Regions from separate parts of the Lysinibacillus sp. OF-1 genome, predicted to be linked through region 1. Evidence: riboswitches for the same ligand, from Rfam matches in the RefSeq annotation. Region 1 holds a riboswitch; each other region holds the start of a gene.
What was found. A riboswitch is a leader RNA that binds a small molecule or an ion and turns the genes downstream of it on or off. The one in region 1 is predicted to bind thiamine pyrophosphate.

Region 2: another riboswitch for thiamine pyrophosphate. It lies ahead of thiC (phosphomethylpyrimidine synthase ThiC); the one in region 1 lies ahead of thiW (energy coupling factor transporter S component ThiW).
Region 3: another riboswitch for thiamine pyrophosphate. It lies ahead of thiM (hydroxyethylthiazole kinase); the one in region 1 lies ahead of thiW (energy coupling factor transporter S component ThiW).
Region 4: another riboswitch for thiamine pyrophosphate. It lies ahead of thiT (energy-coupled thiamine transporter ThiT); the one in region 1 lies ahead of thiW (energy coupling factor transporter S component ThiW).

The regions. Positions count from the first base shown of each region.
Region 1 covers NZ_CP102798.1:879,984-884,377, forward strand. The annotation lists gene NV349_RS04045 (VWA domain-containing protein) at 1-699, shown strand, start outside; gene thiW (energy coupling factor transporter S component ThiW) at 923-1,423, opposite strand; TPP riboswitch at 1,515-1,622, opposite strand; gene NV349_RS04055 (MFS transporter) at 1,689-2,885, opposite strand; gene NV349_RS04060 (ABC transporter substrate-binding protein) at 3,114-4,187, opposite strand; gene NV349_RS04065 (ABC transporter permease) at 4,184-4,394, opposite strand, start outside.
Region 2 covers NZ_CP102798.1:245,190-249,583, reverse strand. The annotation lists gene thiC (phosphomethylpyrimidine synthase ThiC) at 1-1,757, opposite strand, end outside; TPP riboswitch at 1,903-2,017, opposite strand; gene NV349_RS01135 (AEC family transporter) at 2,096-3,025, opposite strand; gene NV349_RS01130 (methyl-accepting chemotaxis protein) at 3,137-4,394, opposite strand, start outside.
Region 3 covers NZ_CP102798.1:3,484,099-3,488,492, reverse strand. The annotation lists gene thiE (thiamine phosphate synthase) at 1-196, opposite strand, end outside; gene thiD (bifunctional hydroxymethylpyrimidine kinase/phosphomethylpyrimidine kinase) at 186-1,010, opposite strand; gene thiM (hydroxyethylthiazole kinase) at 998-1,765, opposite strand; TPP riboswitch at 1,858-1,955, opposite strand; gene mbcS (acyl-CoA synthetase MbcS) at 2,146-3,747, shown strand; gene sppA (signal peptide peptidase SppA) at 3,914-4,394, shown strand, end outside.
Region 4 covers NZ_CP102798.1:4,028,402-4,032,795, reverse strand. The annotation lists gene NV349_RS19820 (AAA family ATPase) at 1-1,350, shown strand, start outside; gene NV349_RS19815 (hypothetical protein) at 1,392-1,514, opposite strand; gene NV349_RS19810 (magnetosome magnetite crystal formation protein family) at 1,570-1,893, opposite strand; TPP riboswitch at 2,021-2,128, shown strand; gene thiT (energy-coupled thiamine transporter ThiT) at 2,265-2,825, shown strand; gene map (type I methionyl aminopeptidase) at 2,987-3,742, shown strand; gene NV349_RS19795 (TspO-related membrane protein) at 3,776-4,394, opposite strand, start outside.

The DNA of each region.
Region 1 (4,394 bases):
CAATGGCAATATGGACTCGGTAAAACATTTGCTTTTACATCCGATTCAACGGGTAAATGGACAGGAGATTGGGCAAGATGGCAGGACTGGGGAACATTTTGGCAGACGCTTATTTCACAAATGTTGCCAAGCTATAATGATGTTGCCTATGATGTGAGATTAGAAGCTGATGGCTCCTTTATGATTACAGACCCTACAAATGAAGCCGCATTTTTAGACATTGTAGCGGTTAATGAAGCAGGGGAGGAGTTAGAAACACAGTTAGAAACCATTTCAGCCTCCCAAGTTCGAGCTGTTGTACAGGCCGAACCTGGATTGATTTTCTTCCGTATAGCGGATGAGCAGCAGGCCATTTATCAGGCAGGTCTAAGTGTTCCTTATAGTGCTGAGTATGAACTGCTCCCTGTTAATGAAAAACTGATTGAAGAGTTAACAAATCAAACAGGGGGAGCCGTTTTAAAAGAACCACAAGATGTGTTCCGTGACTTTACAACCAAAGGAGCGGATCGACAAAACATTGCTACATGGCTTCTTTTAGCAAGTATGCTTCTATTCTTTATGGATATTACCATAAGACGTTTTGGGTGGAGTTTCTTAACAAAAACGAATAAAAAAGAGCAGCCAATTGAGGAGAAACCTGTACAAGCAGAAGATACGAACGTAGCCCAGCTATTAAAGGGTATGAAAAAACGATCATAATAGAGTGAAGGCAGTGCAAAATCATTCCATTTTGCACTGCTTTTTTGAATGCTTTGAGGTTTTAAAAAATGGTGCAAAGGTGATTGACAAAGTGCAGCCTTCGAAAAGTGCTTCTCAGGGGAGAGAGACGCTCATAAAGAAACGAACCCCGCTCAAAGACTAGAAAAGGAATCTTCTCGCACATCTTAAAGAATTTCCAAAATCAAAAAGCACTCAGCACCACTCAATAAAGCGAAGAATTAAAACTCTTTACTAGTACCGATTTTCGCAAAGTACTAGCTACCATAACACCTAAGATGGCCCCGATGGTACTTGATGTTAAAAAGGCTGGCATGAAGAATAATGCAGCTACGGATGTCTCCATAAGCAATTTTGCATAGGGTACGGCAATAAGTGAAGCTAAAATACCAGTGCCAAAAACTTCGCCGAATCCTGCTAGCCATGGTTTTCTACTGTATTTGTAGGCAAGGGCCGCACACAATGCACCAATAATACTACCAGGAATCGCTAAAAGAGAGCCTGTACCAGTAAAGATACGAATGATGGCTGTCACAAAGGCAACTAGAACTGTTGGCACGGGTCCTAGTATAATAGCTCCTATTACGTTAACAGCATGCTGAATGGGGTAGGCACGTGCGATGCCTGTTGGTATGGATACAAAGGTAGATCCTGCTACAGCAATCGCTACTAATAAAGCCATGATTGTCATTTTACGAATTGACATAAGGTTCACTCCTCTTGAATAAAATCATGAGGGAAATTAAAAGGCCGCTTCCTTTAAACAATAGGAAGCGGCCTTGCATAGACAATGACAATAGCAAGTAGCGCCACTTCCCTCCGCTAGTATGAACTAGATCAGGTTCAAAGGGTCCGTACATCATCATATACGTCTCAGCCTTTTAAAGGCTCCCCTAGTGGTAAATATCATTCAATTTTATTAACCAACATTACTGTAACATAATGTTAAAAATAGTCAATGATTTTTCTGACTATTTCGTATCAGGATGCATTAGATGAGGTGCTTTTTTCAATGTCCAGATGAGTGCAAGGAAGAAGCAGGCTAATAATATGATAGATCCGAAAATATATGGACTGTTCATATTCCAGTCAAATAGTAAACCTGCTAAGGCTGGTCCAATCATATTGCCAAGGCTCATGTAAGCATTATTCAAGCCCGCAGCAAACCCTTGTTCTTTCTCTGCAAGCTTTGAAATTAGTGTATTTACAGCAGGACGAATTAGTGTTGTTGCTGTAGAGAAAATAGTTGCTACAACTAATATAAGAGCGAAGCCAGATACAAACAATATTAAGAAAATAGCAACAGATGCAATAAATAAATTGACTAACACAACTTTCATTTCACCAAAGCGATTAAAAAGTGGTGTAATCACAAACATTTGTACAACTACCCCAAAAGCACCACCGACAACTAAAATAATCGCAATATCTACGGGTGTGTAATTAAACTTTTCTGTCACAAATAATGACAAGGTTGTTTGGAAGTTGGCAATTCCGAACGAGAACACGAGCATGATAATGAGCATAACGAAATAAGGCATATGTATGGAACGAGCCATTTGCTTCGCCAGATTTTCTTGCTTTTGCTTGTCATGTGAAGTGTTTGGTTTAGTAGATGGTAATAAAAAATAAGATAAAACAGATGCTAGTATGGCAGCAACTCCTGCCGTGAAAAATGGAAAATGTAAACTAACCTTTGCTAAGAAACCACCTATTCCTGGCCCTATCATAAAGCCAAGTGACATAGCAGCACCCAACATACTCATACCTTTTCCACGTTCCTCGTAGGTAGTAACGTCAGCTACAAATGCCATAATAGGAGGTGCAACAAATGCGGAACCTAGACCGCCTAAAAAGCGTGCTAAAAATAGCATCCAGACGTCTGTGGCTAGGCCAAAACCGATTTGTGCAAGACCTGTCACAATAAGACCGAAAATAATTAAATTTTTCCGACCATACTGATCCGAAAGATTCCCAGCAATTGGAGAAAATACGAATTGAGCTAAGGCGAACGTTGCAATTAGCATACCTAGAACTTGTCCTGCTGCACCGAATATTTTTAAATACTCTGGCATGACAGGAATAATAATTCCAATACTCCCCATTGCGATAAACATATTAAACATTAAAATATATAAAGCCGCCTTATTGGACTTCTGCTGGGTCATCGAATGAACCCCCTTTTTATAATCAAATATACTAAAGTCTATCATAAGATATCCTATCATCATATCGGTTGAAAGTCTGAAATGAAACATACCTGCTAGTGCAGCAATACCAATCCACGATGTAGAAAAGAATAAACAGACAATAGGTGAGGTGCTGCCAGAAGCAGGAAGATAATAGAAAAAGGTCTATCGACAAAATAAAAATTCATCGATAGACCTTTATATGCTTTAACGAATACTCATTTTAAATTCTAAAAACAATTCATTATATTTCCCTAAATAGTCTGGTCCTAAATTTTTGTAAACTTCTAATGTATCGCGTTGTTCTTCAGAAGGATAGTAGCGTTCATCAGAAACAACTTCTTCATCCATTAAGTCCATAGCAGCGATATTAGGCGTAGAGTAGCCTACATAATCGGCATTTTGTGCACCCGATTCAGCACTTAGCATGAAATTGATAAAGGCATGGGCACCGTCGATATTTTTCGATGTTTTAGGGATGACCATATTATCGAACCATAAATTCGAGCCTTCCTCAGGTACAGCAAAGTCTAGCTCCTCATTTTCATACATCATATCTGCTGCTTGCCCAGACCAAGTAAGGGCTACAGTGGCCTCATTGTTGATCATTAATGGTGTAATTTCATCTCCAATGATGGCTTTTACATTTGGTGCAAGTGTGATTAATTTATCAGTAGCCTTACGTAGTTCCTGATTGTCTAGTGAGTTCAAGGAATATCCGAGACTGTTTAAGCCCATTCCAATGACTTCACGAGCACCATCTACTAAAAAGACTTTTCGTTTTAAGGATGGGTCCCATAAATCGTCCCAAGAAGAGAAATCTAAATCTCCCACAAGGCTTGGATTGTAGACAATGCCTACTGTTCCCCAGAAATAAGGGACTGAATATTTATTGTCATCATCGAATGGTAAATCTAAAAAGTAAGGATCGATATTTTTAAAATTAGGGATTTTTGTTTTATCTAAAGGAATCAATAAATTTTCTTCCTTCATTTTTTCTATCATATACTCAGATGGAACGGCAATATCATACGCTGTTCCACCTTGTTGAATTTTGGTCATCATCGCTTCATTGGAATCAAATGTCTCGTAGATGACATGAATGCCTGTTTCTTTTTCAAATTGTTTTAACAAGTCAGGATCAATATATTCTCCCCAGTTAAAGATTGTCAACGTGTCTTTTCCACTTTTACCGCCGCCTGCACTTAAGGCGTCAGCCGCATAGAATAAAAGGGCTGAAACAACAAGGATGGCGATGGTAGCTTGAATTAATGACTTCATCGTTGTCCCTCCATTCTTTTACTCGTACGACTTGTAATGAAATAATAACCAACAACGACTAACACCGTAACAAAGAATACCAAACCAGAAATAGCATTAACCGTTAAAGAAATACCTGCACGGGCCATGGAGTAGATTTCTACAGATAATGTGCTGAAGCCATTCCCTGTTACGAAAAATGTCACGGCAAAATCATCTAAAGAATAC
Region 2 (4,394 bases), 630 kb from region 1:
GCTTTTTTAAACTCCTCTGCCTTTTCCTGCATACCTTGATGAATAGCTTCAGTCGTATTTAAATCTTTTTCTTTAGCATAATTACGAATATCCTGTGAGATTCTCATACTACAGAATTTAGGGCCACACATTGAGCAAAAGTGCGCTGTTTTCGCCCCCTCTGCTGGAAGCGTTTCGTCATGATATTCAACCGCACGTTCTGGATCTAATGATAGATTGAATTGATCACGCCAGCGGAATTCAAAGCGTGCTTTTGACAATGCATCATCCCGTTGTTGTGCACCTGGGTGTCCTTTCGCTAAATCAGCTGCATGGGCAGCAATCTTATAAGTAATAACTCCTACTCGAACATCCTCACGATTAGGTAAGCCAAGATGCTCCTTCGGTGTCACATAGCAGAGCATCGCTGTACCAAACCAGCCAATCATCGCTGCACCAATAGCTGAGGTAATATGGTCATATCCTGGCGCAATATCTGTTGTTAATGGGCCCAATGTATAGAAAGGCGCTTCCTTACAAACTTCTAATTGCTTGTCCATATTCTCCTTTATCAAATGCATCGGTACATGACCTGGCCCCTCTACCATCACCTGAACATCATGCTTCCAAGCGATTTGTGTTAATTCACCCAGCGTTTCAAGCTCTGCAAATTGGGCCTCATCATTGGCATCTGCAATGGAACCTGGGCGTAAGCCATCTCCTAAAGAAAAAGCAACATCATATGTCTTCATAATTTCACAGATTTCCTCAAAATGTGTATAAAGGAAATTCTCTTGATGATGAAATAAACACCACTGTGCCATAATTGAACCACCACGTGACACAATGCCTGTTACACGATTTGCTGTAAGAGGTACATAGCGTAAAAGAACACCCGCATGTATCGTGAAATAATCAACCCCCTGCTCTGCTTGCTCAATGAGCGTATCACGATAAACTTCCCACGTTAAATCCTCGGCTATGCCATTTACTTTTTCTAAAGCCTGATAAATGGGCACCGTTCCCACTGGCACTGCAGCATTTCGAATAATCCATTCTCTCGTTGTATGAATATGTTTACCAGTCGAGAGATCCATAATATTATCGGCACCCCAGCGTGTAGCCCATGTCATTTTCTCAACTTCTTCTGCTATTGACGACGACACCGCGGAATTTCCAATGTTTGCATTGATTTTCACATGGAAGTTGCGACCAATAATCATCGGCTCTGCCTCAGGGTGATTAATATTAGAAGGCATAATAGCCCGACCTGCTGCAATTTCTGAACGAACAAATTCAGGATCCATGTTTTCACGTATCGCCACAAACTCCATTTCCGGCGTTATCATTCCATTTCGTGCATAGTGAAGCTGTGTTACATTTTTACCCCTTTTTGCACGTAAAGGCTTCCGCTCCAATTCAGGGAAAACATTTTCTTGAATGCGCGGATCATCAACACGACGAAAACCGTTATCCTCAGGTTTAATCGTACGCCCCTCATATTCCTCAACATCTCCTCTTTCTTCTATCCATGCACGTCGCAAAGCAGGCAGACCCTTTGTAATATCAACGTGATAATTCGGATCTGTGTATGGACCACTCGTATCATATACTCGAATAGGGGCATTTTTTTCATCCCCAAAGCTACCAGTCGTTGGGCTTAATGCGATTTCACGCATAGGTACTAAAATATCTGGACGTGATCCTTCCACATACACTTTTTTGCTTCCTTCAAAGCTAGACATAATCGTAATGTTCTTTTCACTAACTACTGACATGAGCTACTTCTCTCCCTTAAATGTAATTTGATACAAGGACCGAAAATCTAGCTCACTCCAACAAATAAAGAAAGGCCGAATCCAAAATATTTTTTTGGATCCGGCCATGAATGTAAAGGTCTAGTAATTGCACACGACATACGATGCAATAGCTTCTTAACTTTCCCACGCTGGTATGAGCCAGATCAGGTCCAAAGGGTCAAGAAACTTCTAAGCGTTTCCCTCTCAGCCTGACTCATCAGACTCCCCTAGTTAATACTATTTAGTTTGATGCTAGTGTAGCAGATATTTCTAAGAGATGGAAGTTTTCCATTCAATATTTTAAAATTTTCATCCAACTAAGTAAATAATACTTCCGCAAGATAAATCACGATCGTTACTGTTAGACAGCTCACAATGGTTGAAAATAAAACAGTTTGCGCAGCTGTAGCTGATTCCACATCGTATTCTAATGCTAGACTAGAGCTATTGCGAGATGTTGGGAAGGCACTGGCTATAAACAGAGATTGTGCGACAACTCCATCTAACCCCAATACATAAATAATGACCAATGCTACAGCTGGTCCGATAACTAATCTTGTAAAACAGCTAACAAAAACAGTTTTATTAAACATAGATTTGATTTCAAGCTGTGATAATTGTGCGCCTAATGTAATTAAGGCTACAGCAATAAATCCATCTGCGACATGCTCTACAGGTATTTTGATAAACTCCGGTATACCAATATTAAAATAGTTCATAGCGACACCAATAATTAGCGCATGAATAATGGGCATTTTAAAGAAATCTTTGATGATTGTCATACCCGATTTCGTAGAGGAAATTAAATTGTACAAACCATATGTATAAGTTGTCATATTTTGAAATATAACGAGCATGACCTGAATGGCTACACCAATAGGTTGTGTTACAAAAATCATTTGGGCCACTGGAATACCATAATTTCCAGAGTTAATGAGCACAACACTATTTTTAAAGACGGCTGCCTCCGTTTTGGCCAAACCAAGCCCTTTCGCTAAAAAATGACTGAGTATCATTTGACTCCCAATAAAAAGCACAATAAATAACCCGACTTCTCCCAGAACAGACAGCTCTACACGTGTTTCATATAAATTCACAAAAACAGCGGCTGGCATAAAGCAATATGTAATAAGCTGAGACAATGCTTTTAAGTTAAAACGAAATTTCTTTTGTAGTATAGCGCCAAGTACAAGCAACACTAAAATAGGTGCAACAATTTGAAAGAAAATCATTCCGAGATACATCATATTGATGACCCCCTTCCCTTCATTATAGTAGTGCTGAATGGCTAACAGGTCAATGTCTCTTCCCTTCACCATTAAGAAAGACTGCCTATATATTTTAGGCAGCCTTTTTCTTTACGCTAGCTTAAATCGATTTACGACTTCTTGCAGTTCATTTGATATATCATTCATATTTTGAATAGACTCTGCTACTTTTTGTAACTCTGCTTGTTGATCCATTGCAGAAGCACTTACTTGTTCAGCAGAGGCAGCTGTTTCCTCTGAAATAGCAGATATACTTTGAATGGCCATAATTGCTTGATTTTTATGCTCTAACATACTAGATAGCTTACTCATTAGTTCACTAATGGAAGCTGCAATTGAACGTGACAAGTCACTGCTATCTTTAAAGGCCATTTGTGTGCTTTGTACGGACTCATTTTGAGAATGCATTAAATCTGCATTCGAAGCAATAACAGCTACTGTTTGTTGGGAATTTTCGAGAATACTTTCTACCGTACTCTTAATAATTTCTGTTTCATTTTTAGATTGCTCTGCTAGCTTTCTTACTTCCTCTGCTACTACTGCAAACCCTTTTCCATGTTCGCCAGCACGAGCTGCCTCGATACTTGCATTTAAAGCTAACAAATTCGTTTGCTCTGTAATGCTTTGAATAGAAGCGATGATTTGATTAATATTGGCAATGTTAGAAGCTAATGATTCCATTTGCTGTTGAATACGCCCATTCATCTCATTTGTTTCTATATTATGTTCACGTAAACTATTAACCTCATGCAATCCCTTTTCTGTCGTTGCACTTGTTTTATGAGATAGCTCATCCATCTCATTGGATAGTGACGTAATGGCATCAATCTGATCAGATAGATCCATCATTCGATAATTGGTTTCTTCAGTATCCTCTGATTGCTTCGATGCACCTTGTGCAATTTCATTGATTGCTACTGAAACCTCTTGACTTGAAGCTACTATTTCATTAAAGACCTCATGCACTTGATTAGAAGATTGGTTCAATAATGTCGTAGAATTTAGCACTGTTTGTATTGCACTATTGGTTTTATCCAGCATATTATTATAAGCCAGTGCAACTGCACCAATCTCATCAGACTTAATATATTTCTCCTCTACTCTTTGTGTTAAATCCCCTTCTGCAGCTGTTTCAATGGATGCACGCAAAAATTGGAGTGGCTTTAACTGTTTGTAAATGAATAGCACACTTGCAACTGTCATCAAAACAACCATAATAATAGAAGAAATAATTGTAAATACAAAGACGTGGTTGTATGTCTCTAGAATTTTTGATTCAGGCAATACAATTTGAACAGTCCACGTCTCGTCAATATCCTCTAAAATCATTGGGGCAAATACATTAAAT
Region 3 (4,394 bases), 2.1 Mb from region 1:
ACTGCTGACAAAGTTTTTGACATTGGCGTGCAAATTGTTCATAGGCTAATCCAGTTAAGGCAAGAGACCCTTTCTCGCGAAATTGAAACATCGTAATGCCAGCTTGCAATGCCTTTTCGAGGAGATGGATGGGATTTTGTTGAAAAACATTGCCTGTCCCCATAATAAAATAAAGCTGTAAATCCTCACGTTTCATGAATAATTACCTCACAGGCTTCCTTATGCTGTTGATAAGCGAAATGATTTGTAGGTCCGTGCCCGTTGCCGATGGCTAAATCATGCATAATCGCTAATTGAATAAATTTTTTAGCTTCGATAATAGCCTCTTCCATCGCTAAACCTCGTCCAAGAAAAGCAGTGAGTGCTGCTGAAAATGTACAGCCAGTACCATGTGTATTTTTGGTTTGGATTCGTGGAGACTGCATCGAAAAAGATTGTCCATTTTTGAAAAATACATAATCAATGGCATAAAGTGGTTCTGCTAAATGCCCACCCTTTACAATGACGCATTGTACACCTAGCTGTAAAAAGCTTTGAGCCACTTGTTTCATATCCTCAAAATGGCGAATGGTTCTCCCCGTGAGAGCCTCTGCTTCGGGTATATTTGGCGTAACAATCGTAGCTAGTGGTAGTAAAGATGAGCGTAACGCCTCAATAGCTTCTTGCTGTAATAAGCTTTCTCCACCTTTTGCAATCATCACGGGATCCACAATTAGTGGTATGTTTAATTCACCGATCATGCGTGCGATGGCTTGGATAATACCAGAGGAATAAAGCATGCCTGTTTTCATTGCAGCAATCGGAAAATCTTCGACTAACGCTTGAAATTGTTTTTCCACAAACGAAATGTCAATGGGGAAAACACCTGTCACGCCTGTTGTATTTTGTGCAGTTAAAGCTGTAATAACGGAAGTGCCGAACACCTCTAATTCCTGAAATGTTTTTAAATCAGCCTGTATACCAGCACCGCCACCACTATCTGATCCAGCAATCGTCGTTACAATATGCATGATGCTTCACCATCCTTTGATAAACGATGTATAGCATTAAGCAAAGCTATTTGAAAATCACCGATATCTGCAGTGAATGCAGAAGCTAGTACTGCTGCCTTTTTATAGTAAGTGAGTGTTTCTGCTAATTGGTTGTATGGCTTGTTACCTGCGACATAGGCAGCACCACAAAGCGCACTAAGTAAACAGCCAGTACCAGTGACCTCTGTCATTTGTGGGTGGCCACCAGCTATCCACTGGCTATGCTCACCATTTGTTATAAGATCACGTTCACCTGTTACAATAACGATACAATTATATCGTTGTGCCACTAGTAATGCTTCCGTCTCCAGTGACATGGAGCCATGACCACTATCTACACCTTTCTGTTGCCAATCTACATTGGCTATAGCCGCAAGCTCACCGATATTACAGCGAATTACGGCAAATTGTATGTTTTCAAGTAAGTATTGAACGGTTTCCTTGCGATAAGTTGTAGCCCCTGCCCCAACTGGATCTAATATAACTGGAATGCCAAGTGCATTAGCTTTTTTTCCTGCTAACAGCATGGCGTTTTTGGTGCGAGTATTGAGTGTCCCGATATTAATTAATAATGCTTGTGCCATTGCTACCATTTCCTCAACCTCTTGGCTATCGTCAGCCATAACGGGCGAAGCACCTAATGCTAATAAACCATTTGCTTGGAAATTTGCCACCACATAGTTTGTGATGCAATGAATAAGTGGTTGCTGTTGACGAATTGTTTGAAATATCATTTTAATTTTAGTCCTCCTTTGTGGATGGACGTAAGCATGCAAAAAGGCTCTTTTTATGTGAAAATACACGAAAAAGAGCCTTTCATCTGAAAAAATCGATGTCTGTTGCTCCCTACGTCAGTATTAACTAACAGGTTCAAAGGGTCAGGTTTTACCTTCTCAACTCTTTCGAGTCCCCCTGCAATTTTGCTTTTAGTTGACCAAAATGTACCATACTTTTCATTTGTGTTCAATAGCTAGTTTTCCTATCGACAAAACGTGACTGATGCCATATAGCTAGGTATGATAGTTGTCATGACTTTACCTAAATTAAGCGCAAACCATTGAAAATACTGAAAAAGGAGTTTTATAATGTGTCATAGCAAAAGGGGGCATCTGCCATGAAAAGACAAGATTTAGTTGCACCAGAATGGTATAACATAACAGAGGAAATTGAAAAATATGCTCAGGATGCAACGAAAAATGCTTTAATTATTTATGAAGAAAATCAAGCTGTACAATTTATTACATATGCACATTTGATGGAAAAAGCGAATCAAGCAGCACATGTTTTCACCTTACAAGGTTTAACGAAGGGTGATGTGATTTTAGTGATGGTACCACGCTCAGTGGAAGCATATATTGTTTATATTGCAGCATTAAAAGCAGGTTTAACCATCATTCCAAGCTCAGAAATGTTAAGAACAAAAGATATTGAGTATCGCATTCATCACGCCAATGCTAAAGGGGTTGTTGCCTATGAGCCCTATATTGAACAATTTGATGAAGTTGGAAATTTACAGGGCATACAGCAATTTGTCATAGGGAAAGCACATGAGCCTTGGCAGCCTTTACTAGAAAAAATGCACCATCAACCTACAACTTACATAAATCCGACCCCGACAAAAAGTACTGATAATGCATTTTTAGCCTATACAAGCGGCACAACAGGTAACCCAAAGGCAGCGGTACATACACACAGCTGGGGCTATGCTCATTTACGAACAACAGCACCACATTGGTTAGGTGTACAAGAAAATGATATTGTTTGGGCAACAGCAGCACCTGGATGGCAAAAATGGATATGGAGTCCCTTTCTCGCTACATTAGGCAGTGGTGCTACTGCATTTGTTTACAAAGGTAAATTTGATGCTGCTTCCTATTTGGCAATGCTTGAAAAATTCAAAATCAATGTATTATGCTGTACACCAACTGAATATCGTTTTATGGCATCACTTGAAAATTTACACGCATATGATTTACATGCAATTCGCCAAGCTGTATCAGCAGGTGAACCGTTAAATAGTGAGGTTATCAACGTATTTTCAGAAACATTCCATTTACAAGTGCGAGATGGCTATGGTCAAACGGAAAATACATTACTTGTTGGTACAATGGTAGGGATGGAGGCGCGAGTTGGCTCAATGGGAAAACCTACTCCTGGCAACACCGTTAATATTATTAACGATTTCGGCAATCCTGTTGCAGTGGGAGAGGTGGGTGATATTGCTGTTCATCGTGAAACACCAGCTCTCTTTAAAAAATATTTAAATGATCCTGAACGTACAAATTTACAATTCCGTGGTGATTGGTATATAACAGGAGATCGTGCCTACAAAGATGAAGATGGCTACTTTTGGTTTGAGGGTCGAGGAGATGATGTCATTATCTCCTCGGGTTATACAATTGGTCCCTTTGAAGTAGAGGATGCTTTGATGAAGCATCCAACTGTGAAAGAAGCTGCTGTCATTGCCAGTCCAGATAAAGTTCGAGGAAATATTGTAAAGGCATTTATTGTTCTTCGTAATGGTGAAATTGGTGATGAAACACTTATTCAAACACTTCAAAGTCATGTGAAATCATTGACTGCCCCATATAAATATCCACGTGCTATTGAATTTGTCGAAGAGCTACCCAAAACATCCTCTGGAAAAATTCGACGAGTTGAATTACGACAGCAAGAAACAAAGCAATGCCATTCATCATCATTTCCTAGGAAATAATGTCGAAAATCAAAGTTCATGCAAAGGTATGGACTTTGATTTTTTTTATTTTTTTAGGTAAGGTAATATGAGGAAATAAATAGCAACAAGCTTTTTGCATATTATTGCAAAAAAATGAAACAAATAAGCAAGTCATTCGTATTACGTGTTGAGGAGGCGGAAAGACATGAATGTAAAAAGGTGGGTTGCTTTAGTAGTCGCAGGTGTTCTTTTACTATTTTCATTAGGAATTAACACCATTTTTGCCCTATTTAAAGCAGATTTCCTAGGTAATTTTGATAGTTTGATGGCTGGGAATAATTTAGATGTATATGAAAATGTCATTGAAGGGGACAATTTTGATAAGCGAATTGCTTATTTAAAGGTAGATGGAGCGATTCAAGATATCGGCTCAAGTACATTATGGCAACCAGTTGCCTATGATCATACATTTTTCTTAGAGCAATTGGATAATATTTTGTATGATGATTCGATACAGGGCGTTGTTTTAAGCGTCAATTCACCAGGTGGTGGTGTGAAAGAATCTGCAGAAATCTATAAAAAGCTGCTAAAAATTAAAGAAGAACGACAAATTCCAATTTATGTATCGATGGATTCGATGGCAGCATCAGGTGGTTATTATATTTCAGCACCTGCAGATAAAATCT
Region 4 (4,394 bases), 1.6 Mb from region 1:
CAGCAGCTAGAAGCACAGCATATTAAACAAGAAGACCAAGCACAGCTCATCGCTACTTTACACAAGACGGAGCAAGAGATTGCGAGCTTAAAAGTTGTCCATCATCAACTAGCAGATATGCGATTAAAGCTAAAGCATCAACGTGATAGAATAGAGCAGCTTAGAAATAAACAGATGGAATTAGAGCAATATTTAGCTGAGCACATGAAAGAATGGACAAGATTACAAGCGGTTGTAGAAGAACAGCTCAAGCAGATGCCAGCCAATTTACCAACATTACAGCAATTAAAGCAACAACTTACGGATGTTAGTAAACAGAAAATGGATTTGCAAAAAACATGGCAAGAGAGTCAAGAAAATTTGCATGTCGTAAAAGAAGCGACAAGTAATGCAAAACTAACTGTAGAAATCGCCAAACAATCTTTTGAGGAATTACAACTCAAAATGAATGAAAAGCGGCAGCAATTTTCAGCAAGCATGCAGGAAATCGGCTTTGACAGCTATGAGGAATACGCAGCTGCCAAACGGAGTGCGAGCCAATTGGAGGCGCTTCGCAAAGTATGCAGTGACTATGCTTTACAGGTACATACCCTGAAAATCCAAATAACTGAAGGGGCTATGTATCTTCAAGGGAAAGAGAAGCAAGATTTAGTGGTGATGGAAGCAAAAGTAGAACAACTTCGTACAGCGTATGAGGAAGCATTTAAACGTTTGCAACAGATGAATGGTTTTGCACAAGCATGCCAGGGCTTTATAAAAAAAGTGGAAGAAACAGCGAGAGAGCTTCAGTTACTTGAACAAGAAGCTGGTCGAGTAAAGGAACTCTATGGATTATTAAACGGACAAAATTCGAAAAAGCTGTCCTTTGAGCGATACATTCAAATTAATTACTTAGACCAAATTACCGATGCCGCTAATATTCGTCTTTATCACTTATCAAATGGTCAATTTGAGCTTAGACGTTCTGATAGACTAGAAAAGCATGCGAAGCAAAGTGGGCTTGGGCTTGATGTATATGATGCCTATACGGATCAATTACGTGATGTGAAAACATTATCCGGTGGCGAAAAATTTAATGCTTCCTTAAGTCTTGCTTTAGGAATGGCAGATGTCATTCAAAGCTTCCAAGGGAATATTCATATTGAAACCATGTTTATTGATGAGGGCTTTGGCTCGCTTGATGAGGAATCTTTGAATAAAGCAATTGATACATTAATTGCTTTACAGGATTCTGGTCGTATGATTGGCGTGATTTCTCATGTGCCTGAATTAAAATCGGCGATGCCAGCGGTCTTACATGTAGAAAAAACATTGAATGGACATAGTCAAACCCACTTTGAAGTGAAATAAATAAAAGGCGTATTTCCAAAACAAGGGAATACGCCTGCTGTTTATTTTTTTCGAGGGGTGGCTGTAGGTGTTGTCCCTTTTTTTGCAGCCATTACTTTTTTCACGATAGGAATAACAATAGGTGCTAATTTTACGGCGGTTTTCACAACATTTGATACTTTCATTCAAAAACAGCTCCTTTTACAATTACTACTACCTGTTTCGCTTAAAAATGAAACATTAACGAATAACACGAACAGCTTGAATAATATTCCATATTACAATTCCTAGTGAGACGATGGCATAAATGGCAAACGAAACGAACCAAATAATCAACATCTTATTATTGCCGGACGTTGGATCCAAATTAAATGTAGAAAAAACAAAGACAATAAAGAACAGAATGCCGAAAACAAAAGGAATTAAATGAGAGATAAGTGCACGAATTGAATGTCTTTTTACGTCACTATCTTTCGTAATAATGTACACAATTAATGGGACGATAAAAGGGGCGAAGAAAATACTTAAATAACTAAAGGCAGATAAAATTTTTTGGTTCTCCATAGTTGTACCTCCTTTTTTAATATTTACGCATGAAAAACAGCAAAGTTTCAAAAAAATAATATATGGAAGAGGTTGTAATCCTTCTATCCTTTGCGTACAATGAGAATGTTCAAATAAATTCAGATGTAACGACCACAAGGGGAGCTGATGATGTCAGCTGAGACTGGGCACGTAATGCCTTGACTCTTTGAACCTGTAAGTTAACGCTTGCGTAGGGATGTGGATAGAAACCGACACTAGTACGATGTGAGGCTCTGTCCTGGCATCGTTTTTTCATTCTTGAGGGAATAAAAAGGTGTCAGAAAGAGACATATCAGCGCATTTCTATTCCTGCTCTTGTATCCTACATCGGAACAAAGGAGAGAATATATATGGACAAAAAAAGACTATTAATGCTTGTGGAGATTGCGATATTTGCAGCAATCGCTCTTGTGCTTGATCAGGTTTCCTTTAAAGTATGGGCACAAGGTGGTTCTGTTAGTCTAGTCATGGTACCTATTATGTTAATAGCATTTCGCTGGGGCTTAGTAGCTGGGCTAACAACTGGATTACTCGTAGGTGTAATGCAAACCATGTTTGGTGCTACGATTGTGCACTGGCTACAAGGATTCCTTGATTATGGTGTTGCTTTCACAGTTGTAGGATTAGCGGCGGTTGTGCGTGGACCCGTGTTGGCGGCTGCCAAAAATGCCAACAAAACAAAAATGGCACTTTACATTATATTAGGTACGGTGCTTGCGGGCTTTTTACGATATGCAGCCCACACGATGGCTGGCGCTGTATTTTTTGCAGAATATGCTGGCGATCAAAATGCATGGATCTATTCCATCATCTATAATGGTACATATATGCTACCAGCAACTATTTTAACGGCAATTGTAGGCGTTCTTTTATTCACAGCTGCTCCACAATTAATGCAAAGAAAAGCATAAAACATGCCCCTCACATTTGTGAAGGGGCTTTTTTGTCGCAAATAACTCTTTGCGCACTTCGCAAAGTAAGGAAGCATACAATATTTAAAGCGTTTATCGTTATACGCATAACAAGTTATGTTATATTAAAGTATAGATATTAGATGAAAGGGACGTTATACATGATTGTAAAAACGCAAGAAGAGATTGAAGCTTTTAAAAAAATAGGACGCATTTGTGCTGAAATTCGTGAAGCGATGAAAGCTGCCACAAAACCAGGTGTTACAACATTGGAGCTAGATGAAATTGCTGGCCGTATGTTTGCAGAGGCTGGCGCGATATCTGGTCCAAAGGGAGAATATGATTTCCCAGGGTATACATGTATTAGTGTCAATGAAGAAGTGGCGCATGGTATCCCCGGAAAACGTGTTATTCAAGAAGGGGATATTGTAAATATCGATGTTTCTGGTTCATTAAATGGCTACTTTGCTGACACTGGTATTTCATTTGTGGTTGGTGATGGCTATGAGGACAAAGAAAAGCTATGTCGCGTTGCCAAAAGCGCCTTTGATCGAGCAATGACAAAGGTAAAGGCTGGGTCTAAATTAAATCAAATTGGTAAGGCAGTTGAACGTGAGGCGAATGCTAATGGCTTAACTGTTATTATGAATTTAACTGGTCATGGTTTAGGTCAATCTTTACATGATGAGCCGAATCACATTTTAAATTACTATGATGCATGGGATTCTACAATTATGAAAGAAGGTATGGTGCTTGCGGTTGAACCGTTTATCTCAGCGAAGGCAGAGCATATTGTAGAAGCTGGTGATGGTTGGACATTCATTACACCTGATAAATCACTTGTAGCTCAAATTGAACATTCAGTCATTGTAACAAAAGATAAACCGATTATCCTAACATCATTAGACGAAGAATAGAATGCAATGAAATGAAAAATCCTGCTTACCAATTTATTTTTGGTAGGCAGGATTTTTTTTAATAAATAAAATACCAACAAAGAGAACACCACATAAAAAGAAGGCGGCGGTAGTGACAAGTAGCTCATCAAAACCATTATGTAAGGCGATTCCTATATAAGCCCAAATAAAAACACTAGGAAACAAAATATCAAAGTGATGGAAACGGATATGTAGCGCAAGTGCTCCACCTAATGTCAGCAAAATTACTGCCCAAAGAGGCGTACTAAGACCAAAGCCGTTCCAACCATAAGCCGTTAACGTAAAACTGATATTCGTAATAAAAATAAATGTCATCCATGCAAAATAAATGGAGAAAGGAATACGACCCGACATTGCTTTGTCATGAAGAGGGTACGTATTATACAACATAAATAAATACAAGACTAAGAGTAATGTAATGCCAAGTGAAACAATAAATAACTCATGATGCCATACGTATATCATCAATGCTTGCAATATATTTATGCAGCTAAAAAGCGCAGACTGTTTCATAGTTGTCTTTTTGATATTCATAACTAACCAATAACCGAGTAAAAAATAAATAAGAATCCAAATTACATGACTTACACTAACTGGTGCAAATACTACAGAAAAGCGATTAGCGATTTCT